Regions from separate parts of the Streptomyces kanamyceticus genome, predicted to be linked through region 1. Evidence: riboswitches for the same ligand, from Rfam matches in the RefSeq annotation. Region 1 holds a riboswitch; the other holds the start of a gene.
The links. Region 1 has a riboswitch for glycine ahead of gcvT (glycine cleavage system aminomethyltransferase GcvT). Riboswitches for the same ligand answer to the same signal wherever they lie in the genome.
Positions count from the first base shown of each region.

Region 2: linked by a shared signal. The riboswitch ahead of gcvP (aminomethyl-transferring glycine dehydrogenase) and the one ahead of gcvT (glycine cleavage system aminomethyltransferase GcvT) in region 1 are both predicted to bind glycine.

Region 1 is NZ_CP023699.1:3,204,389-3,218,596, reverse strand. It holds gene CP970_RS12895 (hypothetical protein) at 1-3,099, opposite strand, end outside; gene CP970_RS12890 (HSP90 family protein) at 3,096-4,910, opposite strand; gene CP970_RS44180 (hypothetical protein) at 4,922-5,071, opposite strand; gene CP970_RS12885 (GntR family transcriptional regulator) at 5,330-5,872, opposite strand; gene CP970_RS12880 (alpha/beta hydrolase) at 6,056-7,618, shown strand; gene CP970_RS12875 (L-serine ammonia-lyase) at 7,638-9,008, opposite strand; gene glyA (serine hydroxymethyltransferase) at 9,197-10,459, opposite strand; gene gcvH (glycine cleavage system protein GcvH) at 10,483-10,860, opposite strand; gene gcvT (glycine cleavage system aminomethyltransferase GcvT) at 10,959-12,083, opposite strand; glycine riboswitch at 12,119-12,232, opposite strand; glycine riboswitch at 12,233-12,360, opposite strand; gene CP970_RS12855 (AAA family ATPase) at 12,491-13,180, shown strand; gene CP970_RS12850 (enhanced serine sensitivity protein SseB) at 13,257-14,036, shown strand; gene CP970_RS12845 (enhanced serine sensitivity protein SseB C-terminal domain-containing protein) at 14,156-14,208, shown strand, end outside.
Region 2 is NZ_CP023699.1:8,547,020-8,561,227, forward strand. It holds gene CP970_RS37135 (mannose-1-phosphate guanyltransferase) at 1-885, shown strand, start outside; gene CP970_RS37140 (DUF881 domain-containing protein) at 976-1,875, shown strand; gene CP970_RS37145 (small basic family protein) at 1,872-2,204, shown strand; gene CP970_RS37150 (DUF881 domain-containing protein) at 2,210-3,037, shown strand; gene CP970_RS37155 (FHA domain-containing protein) at 3,120-4,082, shown strand; gene ftsR (transcriptional regulator FtsR) at 4,125-4,868, shown strand; gene CP970_RS37165 (bifunctional nuclease family protein) at 4,944-5,417, shown strand; gene CP970_RS37170 (MerR family transcriptional regulator) at 5,588-6,205, shown strand; gene CP970_RS37175 (DNA polymerase IV) at 6,290-7,729, shown strand; gene CP970_RS37180 (PRC-barrel domain-containing protein) at 7,811-8,188, opposite strand; glycine riboswitch at 8,333-8,431, shown strand; gene gcvP (aminomethyl-transferring glycine dehydrogenase) at 8,624-11,512, shown strand; gene CP970_RS37190 (DUF5999 family protein) at 11,656-11,862, opposite strand; gene CP970_RS37195 (hypothetical protein) at 12,186-12,770, opposite strand; gene CP970_RS37200 (hypothetical protein) at 13,254-14,208, shown strand, end outside.

The DNA of each region.
Region 1 (14,208 bases):
GGCGAACTGCTCGGCGGCCAGAGCGGGTTCGTCCGAACTCAGATCCGAACTCAGATAGGAGTGCGCGAGCCAGACGCGGGCCCGCACCACGTCGCGCGGGTCGTGCCCCGCCGTCGTGAGGTCGGGCAACACTGCCTCCAGGACGGCCGCCGCCTCGTCGTGGCGGCCGCGCTCGCAGTAGTGCCCGCCGAGCCGGAGCCTGGCCAGGGCGCCGAGCCCCGCGCTCTCGCCCGCCAGCTCGGCGAAGTGCGCGGCGTCGATGAGCAGCGAGCCTTCCTCCGTGCCTTCGTCGGGACCGGTCAAGGTCTGGGCCAGGACCAGACACAGCCGCGCCCGGTCGCGCGACGCGAGCAGCGGGACGCGTTCCGGGTCGTCGAGGACGGTGCGTACGACGGTGGCGGCGCGCTGCCCTTCGCCGCGGCTCAGCAGCACCGTGGCGAGCTGGATCTCGGCGTTGGCGGCGAGCCAGGGGCGGCCCGACTCGTGGTGGCGCACGACGGCGGTGCGCAGCAGCTCGACGGCGGCGTCGGGGTCGTCGGCGACGGCGAGCAGGCCGAGCAGCTCCGTGGCCCCGGCGATGCGGGTGAGTACGGCGGGGGCGTCGAGGTGGCGCCGGGCGAAGTCGATGAGGAGGTCCAACTCGGCGTTGAGGGCGGCCCTTTCGCTCTCCGGATCCGCGGCACTCGGCATCGCACCGGCCAGTTGTGCGGCGCGCACCCGGCAGTGCAGCAGCCACAACGTGACCACGTCGACGGTCGTGGCACCACCCTCGGGGTGCAGCGCGTCGGCCCGCGCCCGCAGCTGGGCGAGCCGCCCCGGAGTATCCGGATCGGCCATGGCGTCCGGACGGCACAACAGGGCTCGCGCCCGCGAGACAAGCGCGCTCCCGGCCCGCCCGGCCCGCTCGTGACACTCGGCGGCCCGCCCGAACAGCGCGACTCCCCGGGGCACTTGCTCCCCGCTGAGGTCGAGCGCGAGGGCATCGAGCCAATCGGCCCGATCACCGTCACCGAGCGGCTCACCACGACTGGCGTCAAGAGCATCCACGGCTTGCTGCCAGGCGGTGCCCGCGGAGGGGTGGGCCTTGCGGGTGAACTCGCGGGCGCGGTGGAGGAGTTGCTCGGGGGTCGAGGGGTGGGCGGGTCTGGTGGGTGGTTGGGGTGGTTGGGGTGCGTCGAGCCCGCCGGGGCCTTCGGGGGCCGCGCCGGGGGTGCGGACAGGCGTGGCGTCGGGGCCGGGGCCGGGGCCAGGGGCAAAGCTGAGGCCAGGGTTGGAGCCGGGGCCGGAGCCCTGGCCGAGGTCAGGGGCGGAGTCAGAGCCGGGCCCAGAGTCGAGGTCAGGGCCGGGATCAGGACCGAGACCATGGCTGGAGCTGGAGCTGGAGCTGGAGCTGGAGCTGGAGCTGGAGTCGGACCCAGAGCCGGGACCTGGGTCGGAGGCAGAGTCGAGGTGAGTACCGGGATCAGCGCCGGGGTCAGGGCCGGAGCCCGGGCGGAGGTCAAGGGCGGAGCCAGAGCTGAGGCCGGGGCCAGAGCCGGGCGCAGAGTCGAGGTGAGTACCGGGACCAGCGCCGGGACCAGCGCCGGGGTCAGGGCCGGAGCCCGGGCGGAGGTCAAGGCCGAAGCCAGAGCTGGGGCCGGGGTCAGGGGCGGAGCCAGAGCCGGGCGCAGAGCCGAGGTCAGGGTCGGAGTCGAGAGCAGGGCTAGAGCCGGAGCCGGAGCCGGAGTCGAGGCCGAAGCCAGCGTCGGGTTCGGAGGTCGTGCCTCCGCCCCCGCCAGCCAACGGCTCCGCCCCCAACCCCAACGGCTCGGCCCTCAGCCCCAACGGCAGCGCCCCCAGCCCCAACGGCAGCGCCCCGCACAACGGCCGCGCCGCCATCGTGGCGCGGGCGCGGTCGGAGACGGCCGTGTTGCCGTTGCGCAGGTCGAAGCGGGCCGCGAGGGCGAGCGCCGTGGTGCGTGCGTGGTCGAGGAGCGTCGCCGCGGTCCACTGCCCACCGGACGGCCCCGGCCCCGGCCTCGGCCCCGGCCTCGACCCCAGCCCCGGCCCCAGCCCCGACCCCGACCCCAGCCCCGGCCCCGACCCCAGCCCCAGCCCCGACCCCAGCCCCGACCCCAGCCCCAGCCCCGACCCCAGCTCCGACCCCGATCCCAGCCCCGCCCCCGGCCCCGGCACGGCGCGCTCGCCGTGCCCCAGTTCGACCAAGCGGCGCATCAGCAGCGCCGTGCTCACCAGCCAGTCGTGGCGCGCGAGCGGGTCGCCGTCCTGGGTCCAGCGCGCGCCCTGCTCGGCGAGGATCTCCAGGCCGCGCGGCTCGTTCCCGGTGAGTGCGCAGAACTCGATGTGCAGGCCGACGACGGGTCCGAACGTCTCGTCGGAGCGGACCATGCGGTAGCCGCGCAGATGGTGCGCGCGGGCCAGGTCCGGCCTGCCGAGGCGGACCAGGGGGAGCAGGGACCAGGCGAGGGTCTCGTGCGGCTCGCGGTTGCAGCTGTGGGTGCCGTCGAGGACGGGCCGCCAGCCCTTCAGGGCCCCCGTGTCATCGCCGCGCTCCAGCAGCCAGAGGCCGTCGAGGGCGCACTCGCAGGCCAGGCAGTCGGACATCTCGTCGCGCTCCGCGGCCGTCCACGCGGCGTGCGCCCGGGCGGCGCGCGCGGTGTCGCCCAGGTGTCTGGCGAGCATGAACTCGCAGCCGTGCACGGCCCGTTCGGAGTATCCGGCGACTCGGTAGCGGCGCCGCATCTCGGTGAGCCACTCCTCGATGGAGGCGAGCGGCACGTCGTACTGCTGCCGCGCGTCCCCCGCCACCCACTTGAACATCCAGTGCAACTGGTGGACGTCGTCCTCGTCGAAGTCCGCGGGATGCTCGTCGTACAGCCCCAGCAGGCGCGCGAACGGCACGAACATCTTGTCGCACTCGGCGCTGAACGAGTACGCGTGGACCAGGGCGGCAAGCGCCTCCACGAGGAGCGGTCGGTCACCGGCGGCCGCCGCCTCGTCGGTGAGCGCCTCGGCGCGGGCGTTGCGCGCGCTGCCGTACGGCTCGTCGTCGAGCCGGAAGATGTCGGCGCGGATCTCGTGGCTCGGACGGGCGGTCATCGGGGCTCCCCGGCGGGTCGTTCGGTCGGGTCGTCGTCCACGGGCCGCACCGCCCAGTCGAGCAGCCCGAGGAAGGCCCGGTTCAACAGCGCGGAATCGGCGGGCCGCAGCGGCCGCTGGGACATCAACAGGGCCTGCCCGTACAGCGCTTCGACCGCCGTCGCGGCGAGCCGCGGATCGGGTGCCGCGGCCATGCGGTGCACCAGTGGATTGAGGTGGTTGAGGACGAGCCGGGCCCGCGGCCGCCCGCCGCGCAGCGAGCCGAGGATGCCCGCCCACAGCCCGTCGGCGGCCTCGGCCGCCTCGGCGCGGGCCCTTTCGTGCCGGGCGTCGCGGTCGTCCAGGTGCAGGGCGGGCACGGTGACCGGCTGGAACGCGCGGAGGACCACGTCGCAGCCGAGCGGTTCGAGTGCGGCGCGGGCGACGGCGAGGAACGGGGCGAGCGCCAGTTCCCGCGCCGGGTCGACGGTGTCCAGGTGCGCGGTGACGGTGTCGGTGTCGAGCTCGGCGACCACGCTGCCGGGCCGTGCGGCGGGCAGCAGTTCGACGAGTTCGGAGTCGTACGTGTAGCCGCCGTTGACCACGCCGATGCCCTGGGCGGCTGCGATGGCGGAGACCTGACGGAACTCCTCCGCGGAGCGGGTGAAGTGCACGACCGGGTGGCGGCGGGCGAATTCGTCGAGGGAGACCGTGCCCTCGGTCGTCTCGAACGGCAGCCACGGCAGCATCACGCGCAGCAGCCCGGGATCGTGCCGCGCGAGGGACTTCACGCCCAGGTGGTGGACGGCGAGGAAGTGCGCGAGCCGCTCCCGGTCACCGGCCGCCAGTTCGGTGAGCCAGCCGCGGATCCGCTCGCCGAGCACCTCGCGCACCGCCGCGAGGGTGTCGTCGTCGTAGAGGTTCTCGCGGGACGCGGTGGGCCGCAGGCTGTCCGAGTCGAGGACGCAGCGCACGAAGAACGCCCAGTCGGGCAGGAGTTCGTCGGCCCGCTCGGTGAGCAGCATGCCCTTGAGGTGGACGCGGTGGGCGCCGCGCTGGGCCGGGCTGACCGCGCCGGGCAGGACGTACGCCACCCCGCGCAGGCCCGCGAGCGGCACGTCGAGCTCGATGGCGTCCAGCGGCGCGAACCCGAACGTCTCGCGGCAGTGCGCGGCGAGCGCGGCCCTGCGCGCGTCGGGCCCGGAGTGCGCGCGCTCCCACACGGCGGGCCGCTCGGAGACGGGCACGTCGCCGACGCGTACGTCGTGGGGGAGCAACGACCCGAAGTGGCGGGCGAGTTCGGTGACGCGCGCGGCGCCGAGCCAGTCGGCGCAGCCGGGCCGCGCGGTGAGGTGCACGGTCGTACCCGGCTCGGTGCGGGCCGTGCCGGGCAGCGTACGGACGGTGTACGAACCGTCGTCGCGGGCCCGCCACTCGACGGGCGGCGCCGAACGGTCCCGCGCCGAACGGCTGACGACCCGGATCTCCTCGGCGACGACGAAACAGGCGAGCAGCCCGATCCCGAACTGCCCGAGGAACTCGGCGCGGGCGCTCTCCAGGCCGTCCCGCTTGGAGCTGCGCCCGATGGTCGCGAGCAGCCCGTGCACCTCGGCCTCGGTGAGCCCGACGCCGCTGTCCTCGACGCGCAGCTCGCCGTCGCCCGGGTACAGCCGCACGACGGCGGGCGCGTCCGGCTCGAAGACCCTGCGCGCGGTCACGGCGTCCACGCCGTTCTGCAGCAGTTCGCGCAGATAGACCTTGGGACTGGAGTACAGGTGGTGCGAGAGAAGGTCGACGAGCCCGCGCAGGTCGACCTGGAAGCTGTGTGCCATGCGCCCGGGGCCTACCGCGCCGTCCGGTTCCCGGGGGTGCCCGCGGGCACCCCCGCGCCGTACGGGAAGACGTCCGTGTCGTACGCGCACGCGTGCACGTCGTAAGCGTCCACGTCGTACGAGCGGGAGAACAGGCTCCGGGTGCCTTCGGGCAGGCCCATGTGCGTTCCTCGGTCGGGGGCGAGTGCGGGGTCCGGAGCCCGGAAGGGGGTCGGGCTCCGGATGGATGCGCATACATCCACGCTGAGCCTGTCAAATCCCCTGGCCCGGGGCATCCGTAGAACTACGCAATTGCCTACGCAATCAACGGCCGGTCGGTGGGCAGCACCGGCGCGGGCAATTCGTAGAGCCCGGTCCACCGGCGATCCGCTCGTGGAGCGACCGCCGGTCCGCGTGGCCGTCGTCGGTGGTGGGCACGGTCAGCCGATCCTGATCTCGTAGCGCAGCCGCTGCCGGTGGGCCGGCATCGCCATCTTGTCGACCTGGAGGGGGCGGTCGTCGGCGTCCAGTGTGACCCGGCTCAGCTGGAGGATCGGTTCGTCCGGGGCCAGGTTCAGGGTCTGGCGTTCCGTCGCGTCGGGCATGCGGGCGATCACGTCCTCGCGTACGCGCACGCCGGTGTAGCCGAGTCGGGCGAGGAGGGTGACCGCTCCGCCCGGGATCTTTCCCTTCTCGGCGAGGCGGGTGCCGCGGGCGATGTGGGCCGGGTAGTACGTGTCCGTCAACTCGATGGGTTCGCCGTCGAGTTGGATGATCCTGCGGCGTACGACGACGGTTTCCGAGGCGGGCAGGTGGAGCAGGGCCGCGACGTCCTCCGGAGCGGGCACCTCACCGGCGTACGTGATGTGCTGGCTCCCCTTGCCGCCACGGGCGGCGGCCTCGACGCCCCAGGCGTCGGGCTGCCCGCTCTCTCGCGGCGTCAGGTACGGCATCGAGGTGCTGACCCACATGCTCTCGCTCACGGCGTCCTCCGGGGTGCCTGGCTTCCAGCCTTGCCGCTTCACACGCTAAGCGACCCGGTCCGGGCCCACGTCAACGACGATTTGCCCGCGTCGGGACGGGATGTCGCCGGAACCGACCCCCTCGTCCACCCCTCAGACAACCCGGGGCATCCTGCTCCCTGAACCGATCCCGGGAGTCCCTCCTTGAACCGCGCCGGACGGCACCGCCGTCACCCCCTCGCCCTGCCACTGGCCGTCCTGTCCCTGGCCGCCGCCTCGCTCGTCGGCTGCGGCGGCACGGGCGGCACGGGCGGCACGGGCGGTTCCGGTGCGGAGGAGCAGGCCGCGCTCAAGCTGTTCTACGGGCAGAAGCTGACGTGGGCCGACTGCGGGGACCTGAAGTGTGCGCGGCTCACCGTGCCCAGGGACTACGGCCACCCGGAGAACGGGAAGACCTTCGTCCTGCCGGTGACGAAGGCGGCGACGGCCGACCCGGACGAGCGCGTCGGCTCGCTCGTCTACAACCCGGGCGGGCCCGGCGCCTCCGGTGTGAGCGACCTGAAGGCGGACGGTGGCGAGGTGTTCAGCCGCGCCGTGCGCGCCCGCTTCGACATCGTCTCCTTCGACCCCCGCGGCGTGGGCGGCAGCAAGCCCGCGGTGACGTGCGCGCAGGACACCGGTGAGGAGTCCGGGGAACCCGAGCCGATCACCCCCGCCACCGCGAAGGACCGCGCCCGCGCGTTCGCCGCGGCCCGCGCCGAGGCGGCCGGGTGCGTACGGGCCAGCGGCGGCATCCTGCGCCAGGTCGGCACGGTGGACGCGGCCCGTGACCTGGACGTCCTGCGCGCGGCGCTCGGCGACAAGAAGCTGACCTACCTGGGCTGGTCCTACGGCACGAGCCTCGGCACCTCGTACGCCGAACAGTTCCCGCACCGCGTCCGCGCCCTCGTCCTGGACGGCGCGATCGACCCCTCCCTGAACTGGCGGCAGCGCGCGCTGAGCCAGGGCACCGGCTTCCGCCGAGCCGTCGACGACTACGCCGAGCAGTGCGCCGACATCGCGGGCGACAGCTGCCCCGGCGCGACGCCGCGGGAGATATCCGAGCTGATCGAGGAGCTCTACGAGCAGGCGGCGCGTGAGCCGCTGCCGGTCGACGACGAGGATCTGTACGACGTCGACGCCAGGACGCTGCTCGACATCGTCACGGGCGCGATGTACACCCCGGAGGACCAGTGGGAGGACCTCTCCGAGGCGTTGAGCGCGGCGGTGGACGGCGACGGCACCAAGCTGGCGGCGCTGGCCGAAGGCGACGAGCCGTCCACCGACTCCCACAAGAAGCCGCGCGGCACGGACCCCGAGAACGACGACGAGGCCATCCTCGCCGTCAGCTGCCTGGACACCCCGCACCCGCGCACCGCAGGCCCCTACTGGAACGCCCTCGGCCCGGCGGGGAAGGCCGCGGGCGTGTACGGCACCTCAAGCGTCGTCGACGAGCTGACCTGCGCGAACTGGCCCACCGGCACCCAGCGCCCGCACCGCGTCAGCGCCAAGGGCGTCCCGCCGGTCCTGGTGGTGGGCACCACGGGCGACCCGGCCACGCCGTACGAGGAGGCGCGGGCGCTGGCGGAACAGTTCCCCGGCGGCATGCTCCTGACCTACGAGGGCGTGGGCCACACCGCGTACGGCCGCGCGGGTTCCTGCGTGACCGAGGCCGTCGACGCCTACCTCATCACCAGGAAGCCGGTCGGCTCCGACGCCACCTGTTGACGCACCCGGCCCCGCCGCCTCAGCACTCGATGATGTTCACCGCGAGCCCGCCCCGAGCCGTCTCCTTGTACTTGACGCTCATGTCCGCGCCCGTCTCCTTCATGGTCTTGATGACCTTGTCGAGGGAGACCTTGTGGGAGCCGTCGCCGCGCATCGCCATCTTCGCCGCGGTGACGGCCTTGACCGCCGCCATGCCGTTGCGCTCGATGCACGGGATCTGCACGAGGCCGCCGACCGGGTCGCAGGTCAGGCCGAGGTTGTGTTCCATGCCGATCTCGGCGGCGTTCTCGACCTGGGAGGGGGAGCCGCCCATGACCTCGGCCAGGGCGCCCGCCGCCATCGAGCAGGCGGAGCCGACCTCGCCCTGGCAGCCGACCTCGGCGCCGGAGATCGAGGCGTTCTCCTTGAAGAGCATGCCGATGGCGCCCGCGGCGAGCAGGAAGCGGACCACGCCCTCCTCGTCGGCGCCGGGCACGAAGTTCATGTAGTAGTGCAGGACGGCGGGGATGATGCCCGCCGCGCCGTTCGTGGGGGCGGTGACCACGCGGCCGCCCGCGGCGTTCTCCTCGTTCACGGCCATCGCGTAGAGCGTGATCCACTCCATGGCGCGGGCCTGCGGGTCGCCCTCGGCGCGCAGCTGGCGCGCCGAGTTGGCCGCGCGGCGGCGGACCTTGAGGCCGCCGGGCAGGATGCCCTCGCGGGACATGCCGCGGGACACGCACGCCTGCATGACGCCCCAGATGTCGAGGAGGCCCGCCCGGATCTCTTCCTCGGTGCGCCACGCCTTCTCGTTCTCCAGCATCAGCGCGGAGATGGAGAGGCCGGTGTCGGAGGCCAGGCGCAGGAGCTCGTCACCGGTGCGGAAGGGGTGCTTCAGCACCGTGTCGTCGGGGACGATCGGGTTCTCGCCCGCGACGGCGTCCTCGTCGACGACGAAGCCGCCGCCCACCGAGTAGTACGTCTTCTCCAGGACGGGCGCGCCGTCATGGCCGTACGCGAAGATCGTCATGCCGTTGGCGTGGTACGGCAGCGCCTTGCGGCGGTGCAGGATCAGGTCCTCGTCGAAGTCGAAGGCGATCTCGTGCATGCCGAGCAGGTTCAGCTTGCCGGTCGACTTGATCTCCTCGACGCGGTCGTCGGCCGACTCCACGTTCACCGTGCGCGGCGACTCGCCCTCCAGGCCGAGCAGGACGGCCTTGGGGGTGCCGTGCCCGTGCCCGGTGGCGCCGAGCGAGCCGTACAGCTCGGCTCGTATCGCGGTGGTGTGGGCCATCAGGCCCTCGTTCTTGAGGCGGCTCGCGAACATGCGGGCAGCGCGCATCGGACCGACCGTGTGGGAGCTGGACGGGCCGATGCCGATCGAGAACAGGTCGAAGACCGAGATGGCCACGGGAAACTCCAATGGTGGTTGGTAGACGCCGTTGTCTGCCGGGTGGTGCAGAGGTACGGGTGGTGCAGAAGAACGGACAGCACGGGTGGTGCCGGGCGCGAGACGTGGTGCGGGGCACCGCGCCCACTGTCCTCAGTGTCCAGTGTGCGCGGTGCCCCGGAAGAACGTACGAACTAAAGCGTACGAAACTACTTCAGGCCGGGGTACAGCGGGTGCTTGTCGGCCAGAGCGGTCACCCGGGCCTTGAGGGCCTCCGCGTCGAAGCCCGGCTTCAGGGCCTCGGCGATGACGTCGGCGACCTCACGGAAGTCGTCGGCGTCGAAGCCGCGCGTGGCGAGCGCGGGGGTGCCGATCCGCAGGCCCGACGTGACCATCGGGGGGCGCGGGTCGTTCGGGACGGCGTTGCGGTTGACCGTGATGCCGACCTCGTGGAGGCGGTCCTCGGCCTGCTGCCCGTCGAGCTCGGAGTCGCGCAGGTCCACCAGGACCAGGTGCACGTCCGTGCCGCCGGACGCCACGCCGACGCCGACGGCCTTCGCGTCGTCCTGCACCAGGCGCTCGGCCAGGATGCGGGCGCCGTCCAGGGTGCGCTCCTGTCGCTCCTTGAACTCCTCGCTCGCCGCGACCTTGAAGGAGACGGCCTTGGCCGCGATCACGTGCTCCAGAGGGCCGCCCTGGAAGCCCGGGAAGACCGCGGAGTTCAGCTTCTTCGCGAAGTCCTTGTTGCGGGCCAGGATGATGCCGCCGCGCGGGCCGCCGAGGGTCTTGTGCGTGGTGGAGGTGACCACGTCCGCGTACGGCACCGGGTTGGGGTGCAGGCCCGCGGCGACGAGCCCGGCGAAGTGCGCCATGTCGACCCACAGCTTCGCGCCGACCTCGTCGGCGATCCGGCGGAACTCCGCGAAGTCCAGCTGGCGCGGGTAGGCGGACCAGCCCGCGATGATCACCTTGGGGCTGTTCTCCTTGGCCAGGCGCTCGACCTCGGCCATGTCGACCAGACCGGCCTCGTCCACGTGGTACGCGACCACGTTGAACTGCTTGCCGGAGAAGTTCAGGCGCATGCCGTGGGTGAGGTGGCCGCCGTGCGCCAGGTCCAGGCCGAGGATCGTGTCGCCGGGCTGGGCGATCGCGAAGAGGGCGGCCTGGTTGGCGGAGGCGCCCGAGTGCGGCTGGACGTTGGCGTACTCGGCGCCGAACAGCTCCTTGACCCGGTCGATCGCGATCTGCTCGGCGACGTCGACGTGCTCGCAGCCGCCGTAGTAGCGGCGGCCGGGGTAGCCCTCGGCGTACTTGTTGGTGAGGACCGTGCCCTGGGCCTCCATGACGGCGACCGGAGCGAAGTTCTCCGAGGCGATCATTTCCAGGGTGGACTGCTGGCGGTGGAGCTCGGCGTCGACGGCGGCGGCGACGTCCGGGTCAAGCTCATGGAGAGGGGTGTTGAGAAGCGACATCACACGATCCCTATCGGTATGGGTCAGCCGGCGGTGAAGGCGGTGTACTCATCGGCGGAGAGCAGGTCGTCCGGCTCGCCGGTGATGCGCACCTTGAACAGCCAACCGCCCTCGAACGGGGCGGAGTTGACCAGCGACGGGTCCTCGACGACGTCCTGGTTGGCGGCGACGATCTCGCCGGTGACCGGGGCGTACAGGTCGCTGACCGACTTGGTCGACTCCAGCTCACCGCAGGACTCGCCCGCGGTCACGGTGTCGCCGACCTCGGGGAGCTGGGCGAAGACGACGTCACCGAGCGCGTTGGCCGCGTGCTCCGTGATGCCGACGACCGCCACGCCGTCCTCGGTGGCCGACAGCCACTCGTGCTCCTTGCTGTAACGCAGCTGCTGGGGGTTGCTCATGTCCTGAATTCTCCTGTACGCGGGGGAGTGCTGATGAACGGGGGAGCTGAGGGAAGGCCGCGGCGGCCGCGAGCGCTGTCCCCGGCGCTCGTGAAGCGTTACTTCTGACGCTTGTAGAACGGCAGCGCCACGACCTCGTACGGCTCGTGCGTGCCGCGGATGTCGACGCCGACACCCCGCGTGCCCGGCTCCGCGTGCGCCGCGTCGACGTACGCGATGGCGATGGGCTTGCCCAGCGTCGGGGACGGGGCACCCGAGGTGACCTCGCCGATGACCTTGCCGTCGGCGACCACGGAGAACCCGGCGCGCGGCACCCGGCGGCCCTCGGCGATCAGGCCCACGAGCTTGCGCGGCGGGGCGGCCTCGGCGCGCTCGGCGGCGGCCGCGAGCGCCGCGCGCCCCACGAAGGAGTCGGACTGCGAGGTCTTCTCGAACTTGACGACCCGGCCCAGGCCCGCGTCGAACGGCGTGAGGGCGGCGGTCAGCTCGTGCCCGTACAGCGGCATGCCCGCCTCCAGGCGCAGCGTGTCGCGGCAGGAGAGCCCGGCGGGGACCATGCCGACGGGCGTGCCCGCCTCCATCAGCGCGCTCCACAGCTTCTCGGCGTCGCCGGGGGAGACGAAGAGCTCGAAGCCGTCCTCGCCGGTGTAGCCCGTGCGGGCGATCAGGGCGGGGACGCCCGCGACGGTGCCGGGCAGGCCCGCGTAGTACTTGAGCCCGTCCAGGTCGGCGTCCGTGAGCGACTTCAGGATGCCGGAGGACTCGGGGCCCTGGACGGCGAGCAGCGCGTACGCGTCGCGGTCGTCGCGGACCTCGGCGTCGAACTGGGCGACCCGGTCGCTCAGCACGTCGAGGACGACCTGGGCGTTGGAGGCGTTGGCGACCACCATGTACTCGGTCTCGCCGAGCCGGTAGACGATCAGGTCGTCCAGGATCCCGCCGTCCGCGGCGACGATCATGGTGTAGCGGGCCCGGCCGAGGCCGACCGAGCCGATGTTGCCGACCAGCGCGAAGTTCAGGAAGTCCGCGGCCGCGGGGCCTGTGACGGTGATCTCGCCCATGTGCGACAGGTCGAAGAGACCGGCCTTGGTGCGCACGGCGTTGTGCTCGTCGCGCTCGCTGGCGTACCGCAGCGGCATGTCCCAGCCCGCGAAGTCGGTCATGGTCGCGCCGAGCGCGCGATGGGCGGCATCGAGGGCGGTCAGACGGGGGGCAGTGCTCATGAAGGGAACTCCCAGGGCATGACGGGCGAGGTCGATCCTCCCCATCTGTCATCGGAACCTGAGAGGTTCGCCGGGAGTGTCCCCGTACGCGGGGTACCCGGCTTGCACCTTGGGTGGGACCGCAGGAGCGGTCCGCTTTTCAGATGTGCCTCGCCCGCGCGGTACGGGGCCTGAGAGATTCAAGGGAGGGACTTGCTCCTTCGGCGCCCCAGTGCGTCGTCGGCACGTCGTCAACGTGTCGTACGACGGCTGCTGGGAACTCTCCCGCGCGGATTCAAACGGCCGGTATGGAGTTGGCGGGCACATCATTGCACGCGACCCTGCTGAGGGGGAGCCGTGGCCCGGGAATGCTCTTGTGCCGCATTACCTTCTCTTTACACTTGCCGGGGAAGCAGTACGTGACCGCTATGGGGAGGCCGATCACGGTGCGCAGCAAGGCCAGTGTCTACGCCACGACCACGGGGGTGGCGCTGCCCAAGCAGGCCATCGCCCCAGCCAGGGAGAGCTGTGTCCCGCTCCCGGTCGCCGTGGTCAGGGACCTCAGACAGCGGGCAGGACACAGCCCGCACCGCCTCACCTTCGCCGCCGGCGACCTGGTCGTCGTCTCGGGACTGCCGGGCGGCGGCAAGTCGACGCTGATGCGGCAGGCGGTCGAAGGGCCGCGCGTCGACTCCCAGGACACCCGCGACCGCTGGGCCCGCCGCATGCCGGGGCGGCTGCCGTACGCGGTCTACCGCCCCCTGGTCCGCCTCGCGCACTACGCGGGCCTGCGCCGCGTGCTGCGCTCCGGCGAGAGCGTCGTCGTACACGACTGCGGCACCCAGGCGTGGGTGCGCCGCTGGCTCGCCCGCGAGGCCGTGCGGCGCGGCACGACCCTGCACCTGCTGCTCCTCGACGTGCCCGCCGACACCGCCCTCGACGGCCAGCGGGCGCGCGGCCGCGGCGTGTCGCGGTACGCCTTCGCCCGGCACCGCAGAACGGTCGGCCGCCTGGTCGGCGCCGCCGAGCGCGGCGACCTGCCGCGCGGCTGCGGCTCCGCGGTGCTCCTGGACCGGCGGGCCGCGGGAGTGCTGCGGGGGATCGGCTTCGAGAGCTGAGCCCAGCTGAGCCCGCCGCCCGTCGGGGATAGGGTTCGAGCCGCAGGCAGAGCGGTCGCGAGCAGGGGTTGGACAGATGGACTTTCCGGCGCAGGCACATGCCCATCCGTACGGCGGATGGCCGGGCAACGAACTGGAGGAGGTGCTCGCGACCTCCCTCGGCGCCGCGGCCTCCGCGGGCGGGCGCATCGTCGAGGTGCTCGGGCGCAGCCCGATCTGGATCCCGCTGCCGAACGGCGGCGGCCCCGAGAACGGCACGCTCGACCTGCCGACGCTGGAGATCGACGGCCAGGCGTACGTCCCGGTCTTCAGCTCCGAGCAGCAGTTCCGCCAGGCCCTCGGCGACGCGGCGGACCGGATGGGCCACACCGTGGCGCCCGCCGTCGAGTTCGCGCGCGGCCTTCCCCCGCAGCTGGGCATCGCCCTGAACCCGGACGGCACCGTCGGCGTCCCGCTGCCGCCCGCGGCCGTCGCCGAGCTCTGCCGCGCCGGACGCACCCCGCTGGACGGGCCCGCGGGCGGCGGGCGGGTACGTCTGTACGAGCCGGACTGGCAGCACGACCCGGTGGACTTCCTGGCCGCGGCGGGCCGGGAGTTCGAGGCGACGGGCGTGGTGCTCACGGCGCGCCGCTGCCTGGCCGACGTCGAGACGGACGACCCGACCCTCTTCATCGGCGTCGAGCTGTCCACCTGGGACGGCAACGCGCGCGACCTGCCGATGGAGGCCCTTGCTCGGGCTCTTGGTCAGACGCCCGCGCCGTGGCCGGTGAACCTCGTGCTGCTCGACGTGGCGCAGGACCCGGTGGGCGACTGGCTGCGCGAGCGGGTGCGGCCCTTTTATCACCGCGCGGCCTGAGGCCACGTACGTCAAGTCCGCGCCGGGATCGCCGCTTAAGCTGGTTTCATGACCCGGCCGGGGCACAGTGGTGCCCGGCGACGGGGTTCGTCGGTTTCGTCATGAAGGGGCGGTTACGGGTGAGTGCGTCGGGCACGGCCGCGGGCGATGGGGTCTCCCCTGGACGGGCTGG
Region 2 (14,208 bases), 5.3 Mb from region 1:
CTGCGCAACGTCGATACCACGGGTGTGGCGGAGTCCGAGCTGAAGGTGGTCGTCGACGCGTCCAACGGCAGTGCCGGGCTCGTCCTGCCGAGTCTCCTCGGGAAGCTCGGGGTGGACGCGCTGACGATCAATCCGGGGCTCGACGAGTCGCGGCCCACCGAGACCGCCGATGCCCGCAGGTCGGGGCTCGTGCGGCTCGGGGAGATCGTGGCGTCGGCGCGGGCCGCCTTCGGGGTGCGCTTCGACCCGGTCGGTGAGCGGCTCTCGCTCGTCGACGAGAAGGGGCGGATCGTCGAGGACGACCGGGCGCTGCTCGTCATGCTCGACCTGGTGGCGGCCGAGCGGCGCAGCGGGCGGGTGGCGCTGCCGGTGACGACGACACGCATCGCCGAGCAGGTGGCCGCCTATCACGGCACGCAGGTCGACTGGACGACCACGTCGCCGGACGATCTGACGCGGGTGGGGCGCGGCGACTCGACGATCTTCGGTGGGGACGGACGCGGCGGGTTCATCGTGCCCGAGTTCAGCGGTGTGTTCGACGGCACCGCCGCCTTCGTACGGCTGATCGGTCTCGTGGCGCGGACGCAGCTCACGTTGAGCCAGATCGACGCGCGCATTCCGCGGGCGCATGTGCTGCGGCGAGATCTCGCGACCCCGTGGGCCGTCAAGGGGCTCGTGATGCGGCGCGTGGTGGAGGCGGCGGGGGAGCGGTCCGTGGACACGACGGACGGTGTGCGGGTCGTGGAGACCGACGGGCGATGGGTGCTCGTGCTGCCCGATCCGGCTGAGGCCGTCACTCATTTGTGGGCAGAAGGACCGGACGACGCGTCCGCCCAGGCGCTGCTCGACGAGTGGTCCGCGGTGGTGGACAGCGCCGGTCGCTGACCTGTTCGCGGGCGCCGGGCGACACGTGCAACAGGTGTGGCCCGGCGCGCCGGTGGGGCCATTCGGAGGTAGCGCCCGCGACGTGCGACGATGTGCGGCATGCCGCAGCAGCCCCCCGTTCGGAGCACCTCCTCGCGCCCCCGGCGCCCGGACGCTTCCATGTCGCTGCTCACCACCGTCATGGACCACAGCCTCGACGAGGGGTACGCGGAGGCGGCGGCCCGGAAGAAGGCCAGGGGGGACAGCGGCGTGCCGCGTCCCCTGCGGGCCAAACTCGGGCTCGCCGCCGGTCTGGTGCTCGCCGCCCTGGTGGTCACGGTGGGGGCCGCGCAGGCGCGGATAGCGGCGCCGGTGATCGCCAAGGAGCGTGAGGAGCTGATCGACCGCGTCGAAGAGGCGACGGCCGGGGCCGACAAGCTCGAGGACGATGTGGACGAGCTCCGCGACGACGTGGGCGAGCGACAGCGTGCCGCGCTGAAGAAGCACGGCGGCAGTCAGGGCGAGTTGGTGGGTCTCCTCTCCGGTGCCACGGAAGTCGAGGGGCCCGGCGTGAAGCTCGTCGTGGACGACAAGAAGGAAGCCGACCAGGGCGGTGGCGGGCCGCGCGAGAGCGCGGGGTTCTCCGACACCGGACGGGTGCGCGACCGCGACATGCAGCGGGTCGTCAACGGCCTGTGGGAGTCCGGCGCCGAGGCGATCTCGATCAATGACCAGCGGCTCACCGCGCTGTCGGCGATCAGGGCCGCGGGTGACGCGATACTGGTCGACAACAGGCCGCTGGTGCCGCCGTATACGGTGCTCGCGGTGGGGGACGGGAAACGCTTGAGCACCCGTTTCCAGAACAGCCGCGACGGTCAGTACCTGCACGCTCTGCAGGAGAACTTCGGCATCCGGACCAGCATTTCCGTGTCGGACGAGCTCCGGTTGCCGGCCGCGCCGAGTGTGACCGTACGTACAGCAGAGCCGAAAGCAGGAAAGGGCACATCGTGATCGCCGTACTGGGCCTCGTCGTGGGAGTCGTGGCCGGATTGTTGGTTCGGCCCGAGGTTCCGGCGGTGGTCGAGCCGTACCTTCCGATCGCCGTGGTCGCGGCGCTCGATGCCGTGTTCGGAGGCCTGCGCGCGATGCTCGACGGCATCTTCGACGACAAGGTCTTCGTGGTCTCGTTCCTGTCGAACGTGGTGGTGGCCGCCCTGATCGTGTTCCTGGGCGACAAGTTGGGCGTGGGCGCGCAGCTGTCCACCGGCGTCGTCGTCGTCCTCGGCATCCGGATCTTCTCCAACGCGGCCGCGATCCGCCGCCACGTCTTCAGGGCGTGACGCCGATGAGCGCTGACGAGACGCCCGGCTACAACCGGCGCAGGGAACTCCCCGCCGAGGTCCCCAGCGAGTCCGAGGCCCCCGCGCCGCCCGCACCGGAGCCGCCGCGGCTCACGGGCAGGCAGCGCCTTGCACAGGGGCTGTGGCCGCCGCGGGTGACGCGGCCTCAACTCATCGTGGCCCTGTTGCTGTTCGTCCTCGGCCTCGGCCTGGCCATTCAGGTGCGGTCCAACAACGACAGCAGTGCGCTGCGCGGCGCACGCCAAGAAGATCTCGTACGCATCCTCGATGAACTGGATGACCGTACGCAGCGTCTGGAAGAGGAGAAGCGGCGCCTCGAGGAACAGCGGACCGGGTTGGAGAACAGCTCGGACCAAGCGGAAGAGGCCCGCAAGCAGACGGTCGAGCGAGAACGGCAACTCGGCATCCTGGCCGGCACGGTGGCGGCACAGGGGCCCGGCATCACGCTCTCCATCAAGGACGAGAAGGGGGCGATCGAGGCGGACATGCTGCTCGACGCGATTCAGGAGCTGCGCGCCGCGGGCGCCGAGGCCATCCAGATCAACGACGTACGCGTGGTGGCCAACACCCATCTCTCGGACGCGAACGGTGGCGGCGTGCGGGTGGACGGCCGCAAGGTCGGCGCACCGTACCTCTTCAAGGTGATCGGGAAGCCGCAGGATCTGGAACCTGCGCTGAACATCCCGGGAGGCGTGGTGCAGACTCTGGAGAAGGAGCAGGCCACGGTCGGCGTGACCCGCTCGGAGAAGATCGTCGTGGACGCCTTGCGACCTGCGAAGCGGCCTGACTACGCTCGGTCGTCCTCCCCGTGAGGCGGGGACGCATGAGGGCCGCTGGTCAAGGGCATGAGGTTGCGGGGGGTCGGCGCACCGAAGGGGTGGTGCGTGGTGGAAACTGTTTGGTGGATACGGACGTTGTGAGGATGTCTGGTTCACCGATGAATACCGGTGTGTGCAATCAGGGTTCGTCCTGCCCCACGGGCGGGTCTGTTTCGGTCAAGGGGAATCGCCCGTGAAGTTGTTTGCGAAGTTGTTCGGCAAGAGCGCACGTGAGGACAGTGGCAATCCCGCCACCGCCCGGCACCGTGCCCCGCGCCATGGAGATGGTGAGGACCAGGGGGCCGAGCGCCCCATGTTCCGTGATCAGGTCGCTGGTCCAGGTGGTGACATTTCGGGTGGTCAGGGCGCGTCGTCTGTTGACCCTGCCGGTCCCGGCCGCATAGGTTTCGGAGAACCGTCAACCTCAAGTACGGGTGGAGGGTTCACTCCCGACCCGTACGCAACGAATGCCCGCGCGGGGCAGCCGCGGCAGGAGGATCCGTCCATGGCCCTGGTGTGTACGAGGTGCGGGAACCGGAATGCGGAGGCGAGCCGCTTCTGCTCCAACTGCGGTGCGCCGCTGCGGGCCGGGGCGACGCCCGAGCGGGCGTCCGAGACGACCTCGACGATCTCCATCTCCGGCCTTGAGGCCTACGACGCGGAGGTGACCGGGCAGAATCCGTCGCCCGCGCTGTCTCCGGAGGCGCAGGCCGCCGTCGACGCGCTGCCGTTGGGCTCGGCGCTCCTCGTGGTGCGTCGCGGTCCCAACTCGGGCAGTCGTTTCCTGCTCGACGGTGATCTGACCACGGCGGGGCGTCACCCGCAGAGCGACATCTTCCTCGACGACGTGACGGTGTCGCGTCGCCACGTGGAGTTCCGTCGCGTGCAGGACGGCTCCTTCACCGTCGCCGACGTGGGCAGTCTGAACGGCACGTACGTCAACCGGGAGCGGATCGACTCCGTCGCGCTGTCCAACGGCGATGAGGTCCAGATCGGTAAGTACCGACTGGTCTTCTACGCGAGCCAGCGGGGCATCTGACCCTCTTCCCGATCCGTCCGGGGGGACCCCCAGGGAAGGTCCATGCTGCAAACACCGAGGGGCGGTGCCGGTCACGGCACCGCCGCCGCGGACCGTCGGCTCATGAGCATCGGTACCGTGCTGAACGAGCTGCGGGACGAATTTCCCGAGGTCACCATCTCCAAGATCAGGTTCTTGGAGTCCGAGGGCCTCATCGAGCCGGAGCGCACGCCTTCGGGCTACCGGAAGTTCAGCCCGGAGGACGTCGAGCGGCTCGCTCACGTGCTGCGGATACAGCGGGACCACTATCTGCCGCTCAAGGTCATCCGGGAGTACCTCGACGCCCTGGAGCGCGGTGAGCGGGCTCCGCTGCCCTCTCTGGGGCGACAGCGGGACGCCGGTGACACCGAGGGTCAGGACGACGTCGAGGGGCCGACCGCCGCCCGCGTGGGGCGGGACGAGCTGCTGGCCGTCGCCGAGATCGACGAGGTCCAGCTCGACGAGTGGGAGACGTACGGGCTCGTCGCTCCGCTGCCGGACGGTGGCTATGACGCGGAGGCGATCACGGTCGCCTCGCTCGTCGTCGAGCTCGGCAGGTTCGGAATCGAGCCGCGGCACCTTCGCGCCATGAAGGCCGCCGCCGAGCGGGAGGCCGGGCTCGTCGACCAGCTCGTCGCGCCGCTGCGGCGGCATCGTAATCCGCAGACCAGGGCCCACGCCGAGGCCCGTACCAAAGAGCTGGTGGGTCTCACGGGGAAGCTGCACTCGGCGCTGGTGCAGACCGCGCTCGGGGTCAGACTGCCCTGATCCGAGGGGTGCTCAGCCACTACTCGGCGGGTGCCCGACTACCCAAACCTGCCAGCCACGTCCTAGGGTTGCTGTGTGAACGAGCTCGACGTCGTAGGTGTCCGGGTCGAAATGCCCTCCAACCAACCGATCGTGCTCCTGCGTGAAGTGGGAGGCGACCGCTACCTCCCCATCTGGATCGGACCGGGGGAGGCGACCGCGATCGCCTTCGCGCAGCAGGGCATGGCACCCGCACGACCGCTGACCCACGACCTGTTCAAGGACGTGCTGGAGGCGGTGGGCCAGGAGCTCTCCGAAGTGCGCATCACGGACCTCCGCGAAGGGGTCTTCTACGCGGAGCTGGTCTTCGCGAGCGGTGTCGAGGTGAGCGCGCGTCCTTCCGACGCCATAGCGCTCGCGCTGCGCACCGGGACCCCAATCTACGGAAGCGACGGTGTCCTCGACGACGCGGGCATCGCGATCCCGGACGAGCAGGAGGACGAGGTGGAGAAGTTCCGCGAGTTCCTCGACCAGATCTCGCCCGAGGACTTCGGTACCAACAGCCAGTGAGCCGCCTCCGGGCGGCCCGCGCCGGACCATTCGGCTAGCCTTTCCCGGCGGTGAGACACGGGAAACCACTCTCAGGGTGATTATCACTCGGCGTGCCTAGTGTGGCGATCGTTGACGAGCCCCTGGTGACTGCCTACCGTCGAGAAGGCAGGTCAAGGAGGGAGGTCGGCGTGAGAAGCAGCGGCGACGGTACGGCGGTGGGCGGTCCGTACCCGTTTCACAGCGGCGCGGCCGATCACTCTCCGAAACGGCCCATGGCGGTCCAGGGGAGCGGGGACGCGACGTCCGAGAACTCCGAGCAGATCGGGTATCGCGGTCCCACCGCGTGCGCGGCCGCCGGTATCACGTATCGACAGCTCGACTACTGGGCCCGCACGGGCCTGGTCGAGCCCAGCGTGCGGGCCGCGGGCGGGTCGGGGACCCAGCGGCTCTACAGCTTCAGGGACGTCGTCGTCCTGAAGATCGTGAAGCGGTTCCTCGACACCGGGGTGTCGCTGCAGAACATCCGCACCACGGTCCAGCACCTGCGGGAGCGCGGGTTCCGTGATCTCGAGCGGATGACGCTGATGAGCGACGGGGCCACGGTCTACGAATGCACCTCGCCCAGCGAGGTCCACGATCTGCTCCAGGGCGGTCAGGGCGTCTTCGGGATCGCCGTGGGCGTCGTCTGGCGGGACGTCGAGTCCGCGCTGTCCCAGCTGCACGGTGAGCGCATCGACACCGGGGAGACGCTCGTCGGGCACAACCCCGCCGACGAGCTCGCCAGGCGCCGCAACAGGGCCGTCTGAGAGCCTCCGCCCCGACGCCCGCCCTGACGCCGCTTCGCATGGCGCGAGGCGGCGTTGTCAGTGCCATAGGGCAGCATCGGGTGTGTGAGAAGCGCGCCGACGATTCTGCATCTGGACATGGATGCCTTCTACGCGTCCGCCGAGCAGGCCGCGAAGCCGAGCCTGCGCGGGAAGGCCGTGGTCGTGGGCGGCCTCGGGCCGCGCGGGGTGGTGGCCACCGCGTCGTACGAGGCGCGGCGGTTCGGGGTGCATTCGGCGATGCCGATGGGGCAGGCGCGGCGGCTCGCGCCGAACGCGGCGTACCTCGTGCCGCGCTTCGGTCTGTACCGGGAGGTCAGCGAGCAGGTGATGGGGCTCCTGCGGGAGCTGTCGCCGCTGGTGGAGCCGCTCAGCCTCGACGAGGCGTTCGTGGACCTGGAAGCGGGCGGCGTCGCCGATGACGAGGCCTCGGCCAGGGCCGTGGGGGAGCGGCTGCGGTCGGACATCAGGGCGGTGACGGGGCTGACCGGGTCGGTGGGGCTCGCGGTGTCCAAGATGCTCGCGAAGATCGCCTCGGAGGAGGCCAAGCCGGACGGGCTCCGGCTGATAGCGCCGGGGACGGAGCGGGCCCTGCTGGGACCGATGTCGGTGCGTACGCTGCCCGGGGTGGGCCCGGCCACCGGGGACCATCTGCGGCGGGCCGGGATCATGACGGTCGAGGAGATCGCGGAGGCCGGGGAGGACGAGCTCGTACGACTCCTCGGCAAGGCGCACGGCGGCTCGCTGTACGCGATGGCGCAGGCCCTTGACGAGCGGCCCGTGGTGGCGGAGCGGGACACCAAGTCGGTCAGCGTCGAGGACACGTACGACGTGGACATCCATGACCGGGTGCGGGTCCGTACGGAGGTCTCGCGGCTTGCCGAGCGGTGTGTGCAGCGGCTGCGGGCGGCGGGGCACTCGGGGCGGACCATCGTGCTGAAGGTGCGGCGGTTCGACTTCTCGACGCTGACGCGGTCCGAGACGCTGCGGGGGCCGACGGACGATCCCGGGGTGGTGCGGGAGGCCGCGGCGCGCCTGCTCGAGTCGGTGGACACCACGGGTGGGGTGCGGTTGCTGGGGGTGGGGGTCACGGGTCTCGCCGATTACACGCAGGAGGACCTGTTCGCGCAGGCACAGGCCGCTGAGGCCGCTGAGGCGGGGGAGGCTGCTGGTGCGGAGGGGGAGTCGGGGGCGGATGAGGCTGCCCCGGGTGAGCCGCGAGCGGAGGTCGTCGAGGAGCCGGTGGCGCCGGCCGAGCGGCGGTGGGCGGCGGGGCACGACGTGCGGCACGCCGAGTACGGGCACGGATGGGTGCAGGGGAGCGGTCTCGGGCGGGTGACCGTGCGCTTCGAGACGCCGGGGTCAGAGCCGGGACGGGTGCGGACGTTCAGGACCGACGACCTGGATCTCGAGCCCGCGGAGCCGTTGCCGCTGGTCGGAGTGGGGGTGCCGAGCGGGTGGGCCGAGCTGGCTCGGGGGTGTGGGGCGCCTGGGGGCCAGGAGTGACAGGAAGCCGAGGTGCGGGCTCGGGCTTGCGCGAAGCCGCGAAGCAGCGGTGCCGCGGTGCCGGTGCGGTGTGGGGCCGGGTCAGGACGTTTCTGAGCCTGCGATGTGGCCGAAGTCCTGGTCCTGCGGGGGTGACTGCGGGGGCGTGGTGTCCAGACCGTAGTGGTGGTAGAGCTGGAGTTCCTGTTCGGGGGAGAGGTGGCGGCCCACGCCGAAGTCGGGGGCGTCCTTGATCAGGGCGCGGTCGAACGGGATGCGCAGGGTGCCGTCGTCGATCAGTTCGCTCGGTTCCAGGGGGACGAAGGCGTCGCGGCTGAAGAGTCCGGTGCGTATGGCCGCCCACTCGGGGGCACCGGTCGCGTCGTCGAGGTAGACCTCGTCGATCGTGCCGATCTTCGCCCCGTTCCGGTCGAACGCCTTGCGGCCGATCAGGTTCCGCGGATCGATGTCGGTCTGCACGGGCCCTCCAGCTGGTCGAGGGGTGTCGAATATGGGCGTAACTCATCTTTAACCGCTCGTACTCACTACGAAAGAGCACTTCGGGGCAGGCGGCCACTCGAACGAACGGCCGTGGTCCTCGCTGGTAGGCTGGCGGCTGGCTGCTGACCCCGTGCGGGAGAGCTCTCCGGGAGGTGATTCCGGAGGCGCCGAAGGAGCAAATCCTCCCCGGAATCTCTCAGGCACCCGTACCGCATGGACGAGGTCACTCTGGAAAGCAGGGCGGGCGTCGGGCGGGCACGTTCGGAACCCTTCCTCACCGACGGTGAAAGCAGATCTGTCTCGGGACTCGACGGGTCTGTGAAGCTCTCAGGTTGAGATGACAGAGGGGGAGGCCGTCCGGGTACCCGCGCCGTGGTACCCCTCGCAGGTCGTGCAGACCAGGAGGCCTCCGCAATGACTGCCACCAATCGCATCCCGCTGTCCGAGCTCGAGCAGGGCATCCCCTTCGAGCAGCGGCACATAGGGCCCGATGCGGAAGCGCGGGCCAAGATGCTCGCCCAGGTCGGGTACGGCTCGCTCGACGAGCTGACGGCCGCCGCGGTGCCGGATGTGATCAAGAACGCCGAAGCGCTGAACCTGCCCGGTGCGCGCACCGAGGCCGAGGTGCTCGCCGAGCTGCGTTCGCTCGCCGACCGCAACCAGGTCCTCGATTCCATGATCGGGCTCGGCTACTACGGGACCTTCACCCCGCCGGTCATCCTGCGGAACGTGATGGAGAACCCGGCCTGGTACACCGCTTACACGCCGTACCAGCCGGAGATCTCGCAGGGCCGCCTCGAGGCGCTGCTCAACTTCCAGACCATGGTCGCCGAGCTGACGGGGCTCCCCACCTCAGGGGCCTCGCTCCTGGACGAGGGCACCGCCGCCGCCGAGGCCATGGCGCTCTCGCGGCGCATGGGCAAGGTCAAGAACGGTGTGTTCCTGGTCGACGCCGACGCGCTGCCGCAGACCATCGCCGTCATCCAGACCCGCGCCGAGCCGACCGGCGTCGAGATCGTCGTCGCCGATCTGAGCGAGGGCGTGCCCGCCGAGGTCGCCGAGCGCGGTGTGGTGGGCGTGCTGGTCCAGTACCCGGGCGCCTCCGGTGCCGTACGGGACATCAAGCCGCTGATCGACCAGGCGCACGAGCTCGGCGCGGTCGTCACCGTCGCCGCCGACCTGCTCGCGCTCACGCTGCTCACCTCGCCCGGCGAGCTCGGTGCCGACATCGCGGTCGGTACGACGCAGCGCTTCGGTGTGCCGATGGGCTTCGGCGGGCCGCACGCCGGTTACATGGCGGTGCGCGAGAAGTTCGCGCGCAGTCTGCCCGGGCGGCTCGTCGGCGTCTCCGTCGACGCCGACGGCAACAAGGCCTACCGGCTCGCGCTGCAGACCCGTGAGCAGCACATCCGCCGTGAGAAGGCCACCAGCAACATCTGTACCGCGCAGGTGCTGCTCGCGGTCATGGCCGGAATGTACGCGGTGTACCACGGGCCCGAGGGCCTCAAGTCGATCGCGCGGCGCACCCACCGGTACGCGACGCTGCTCGCCGCCGGGCTCACCGCGGGGGGTGTCGAGGTCGTGCACGGCGCGTACTTCGACACGCTGACCGTGCGTGTCGAGGGCAAGGCGGAGGAGCTCGTCTCCGCCGCCCGCGAAGGCGGCGTGAACATTCACCAGATCGACGCCGATCACGTCTCCCTCGCCTGTGACGAGACGACCACGCGCAAGCAACTGGCCGCCGTGTGGGGCGCCTTCGGTGTCGAGGCCGACGTCGACGCGCTCGACGCCGAGGCCGCGGACACGCTGCCCGGCGGCCTGCTGCGCGGTGACGACTACCTCGCGCACCCGGTCTTCCACCAGCACCGTTCCGAGACGTCGATGCTGCGCTACCTGCGCAAGCTGGCCGACCGTGACTACGCGCTCGACCGCGGCATGATCCCGCTGGGCTCCTGCACCATGAAGCTCAACGCGACCACCGAGATGGAGCCGGTCACCTGGCCCGAGTTCGGGCAGCTGCACCCCTTCGCGCCCGCCCAGCAGGCGCAGGGCTACCTCACGCTCATCCGTGAGCTGGAGGAGCGGCTCGCCGAGGTGACCGGATACGACAAGGTCTCGCTGCAGCCCAACGCCGGGTCGCAGGGCGAGCTCGCCGGGCTCCTCGCGGTGCGCGGCTACCACCGCGCCAACGGCGACGAGCAGCGCACCGTCTGCCTGATCCCGTCCTCCGCGCACGGCACGAACGCCGCGAGTGCCGTGATGGCCGGGATGAAGGTCGTGGTCGTGAAGACCGCCGACGACGGCGAGATCGACGTCGAGGACCTGCGTGCCAAGATCGAGAAGCACCGCGACGAGCTGTCCGTGCTGATGATCACCTACCCGTCGACGCACGGCGTCTTCGAGGAGCACGTCGCCGATATCTGCGCCCAGGTGCACGAGGCCGGTGGCCAGGTGTACGTCGACGGGGCCAACCTCAACGCCCTGGTGGGCCTCGCCAAGCCGGGTCACTTCGGCGGCGACGTCTCGCACCTGAACCTGCACAAGACCTTCTGCATCCCGCACGGCGGCGGCGGTCCCGGCGTCGGTCCGGTCGGGGTGCGCGAGCACCTCGCGCCGTACCTGCCCAACCACCCGCTGCAGCCCGCGGCAGGTCCCGAGACCGGGGTCGGGCCGATCTCCGCCGCGCCGTGGGGCTCGGCCGGGATCCTGCCGATCTCCTGGTCGTACGTACGCCTCATGGGCGGCGAGGGGCTCAAGCGCGCGACCCAGGTCGCGGTGCTCTCCGCCAACTACATCGCCAAGCGCCTCGAGCCGCACTTCCCGGTGCTCTACACCGGTCCCGGCGACCTCGTCGCGCACGAGTGCATCATCGATCTGCGGCCGCTCTCCAAGGAGACCGGTGTCAGCGTCGACGACATCGCCAAGCGGCTCATCGACTACGGCTTCCACGCGCCGACCATGTCGTTCCCGGTGGCGGGGACGCTGATGATCGAGCCGACGGAGAGCGAGGACCTGGTCGAGATCGACCGGTTCTGCGAGGCGATGATCGCGATCCGTGCGGAGATCGAGAAGGTCGGCTCCGGCGAGTGGGCCGCGGACGACAACCCGCTGCGGAACGCGCCGCACACCGCCGCCGCCCTGGGGGGCGCGTGGGAGCACGGTTACAGCCGTGAAGAGGCCGTCTTCCCCGCCGGTGTCGTGGCGTCGGACAAGTACTGGCCGCCGGTGCGCCGCATCGACCAGGCGTACGGCGACCGGAACCTGGTCTGCTCCTGCCCGCCGCTGGATGCGTACGAGGACTGATGCGCGCGGCCCGCTCGGTGCGGGTCATGCGTCGGGGCCGGTTCGGAGACTCATCTCCGGGCCGGCCCCTTCTTCGTTCCGCTGTGCGGATGTGTGGTGCGGATGCCCTGTGCGGATGCGCCGTGCGGATGTGCCGGCGGTGCTCAGGCGGCCGTCATGATCTGGTCGGTGCCCAGCGGTCGGTGCGGGGCGATGATCTGGCCGTCCGGCAGCAACTCACCGGTGTCCTCGAAGATCAGGACGCCGTTGCACAGCAGGCTCCAGCCCTGCTCCGGGTGGCTCGCCATGAGCAGTGCGGCTTCCCGGTCGGCGGAGTCGGCTGTCGGGCACGGTGGTTGGTGCTGGCACATGGAAGGGTTCTTTCGCTGTGATGAGATGGCTGTGACGTCTGTCCTGTGGCTCGATGCGGTGTTCATAACCGCCCCCCGTTGTAGTTGGTCCGATCCCAGTGTTGCCCTACGAGCGTCAATCCGCAGGGATTTTGCCGCAGCGGCTCCTACTGCTTAATGACGTATCACCCGGCCGGACGGTTCAGCCCAACTCCCCTGTCTCTTCGGGTGGTTCGGGGTGGCCCGGGCGGGCTAGTCCACTTGGGTGGGCAGCGCTGTGCCCCGCGGCCGGTGGCGGCGGGGCACGTGCGGAAGGACGGTCCCGAGCGGGCTCGGGCGTGTCGTCAGGCGGGCGAGCCGAGCAGCGGTGCCGGTGCCAGGCGGTGGGTGAGGACCGGCAGGAGGTCGGCGACGCGGTGCGGGCGGTGGGCCGCGATGCCGGGCGGGGCGGGCGCGAGGGGGACGAGCAGATCGGTGGCGGCCAGTGTGCCACCCGCGCCGTCGTCCGTGCAGTCGCGGTGCAGCCAGAGGGTGAGCATGTAGAGCTCGGGCACCGAGAGCAGCCGGGGCTGGCAGGGCATCGGCATGGCCTCCGCGTGCCGCAGGGCGCGTTCGGTGGAGGCGATGTAGGGGCCCTCGAAGAAGTGCGAGAAGGCCCAGCCGTCCGGGGTCAGCATCGTGTCGGCGGCGGCCACCGCGCGCTCGCCGCAGCGGATGAGGAAGCGCCAGCCCGCGAGGCGGGTCGGCGAGGTGCCTTCCGGCGTGATGCGGTCCAGCACGTGGACGGGCAGCGGGAGTTCGGGGCTCGCCGGGCTTTTGGCCGCGCGCAGCGAGGGGGTGCGGGCCTCGCGTACGGCTGTGGGGGAACCGAGTGCCGCGAGGACGCTGCGCAGGGCGGGCGCGGGGGCAGGGGGAACTTGCAGCGGCATGGTGGGTCGCCTCTCTCATACGACAGGCACGGTGGAGCGGGGGACAGATGCGGACGGCGCTGTCAGCTCTGGGCCAGAGGGGCGGGGGCAGTGGACCGCGAGCGCCAACTCTCTGTCTCGGAGCGGAGTTTATACGAGACGTGTTCGGACGGTGTTTCATCTAGACGTGGCAGATATTCCCGGCAAGGCGGCAATGAGCCGTCCTTGTGCGGTATTTCTCCCGATATTGCTCGGGGCCCGCTTCCGTGACCTCGACGTATCAGGCCCGTGCGGTCGGCTGAATTTCGCCGGTATATTTGACCAGGCGCTCCGGAAGCGAATCTTCACGATGCCGCATGCCTGGCGAATGTGCCGTACGGCAACTCCGTCCAGCGTAGCGGTCAGGCGTCATCCGTGGGGCGTTATGGATCACATCGACTGGGCATCATCCCCCGTACACAGCGGCCGGATCCTTGGCTGCCCATCCGAGGGAGGGACGCTTCGATGGGGGAGAAGGTCGTGGCGGGCACGTTCGACTTGTCCGATCGACATGTGTACAGGAAGAAGCTCCAGGCGTGTCTCAAGGGGCTCGAGAGGCTTCTGGCGGAGCAGCGGTTCGACCGGCCCAAGAATCTGATGGGCATGGAGATCGAGCTGAATCTGGCAGGGCCCGACGGACTGCCGAGAATGTTGAACGCACAGGTTCTCGAGCGCATCGCGAGCCGGGATTTCCAGACGGAACTCGGAATGTTCAATCTGGAAGTGAATATCGCCCCGCACCGTATGGGAGGACGTGTTCTCGACCAGCTCGCGGAGGAACTGCGCACCGGACTCAACTATGCCCACAGAAAAGCGAACGAACTGAACGCGGGCATCGTGATGATCGGCATTCTGCCGACGCTCGGCCGCGCCGACCTGGTCTCCGCGAACCTCTCCGACGTCGACCGCTACGCCCTGCTCAACGATCAGATCGTGGCGGCGCGCGGCGAGCACTTCGCGCTCGACATCGAGGGCGTCGAGCGGCTCACCTGCACGTCCTCGTCGATAGCGCCCGAAGCGGCCTGTACGTCCGTGCAGTTGCACCTCCAGGTCACCCCGGGCCGGTTCGCCGATGTGTGGAACGCGGCGCAGGCGGTCGCCGCGGCACAGATCGCCGTCGGAGCCAACGCGCCGTTCCTGTTCGGCCGCGAGCTGTGGCGCGAGTCGCGGCCGCCGCTGTTCCTGCAGTCCACCGACACGCGCCCGCCCGAGCTGCGGGTCCAGGGGGTGCGGCCGCGCACCTGGTTCGGGGAGCGCTGGATCACCGGTCCTTACGACCTCTTCGAGGAGAACCTGCGCTACTTCCCCGCGCTGCTGCCCCTGATGGAACAGGAGGACCCCCTCGGCGTCATCGACGCGGGCGGGGTGCCGCAGCTCGGCGAACTCGTCCTGCACAACGGCACCGTGTACCGCTGGAACC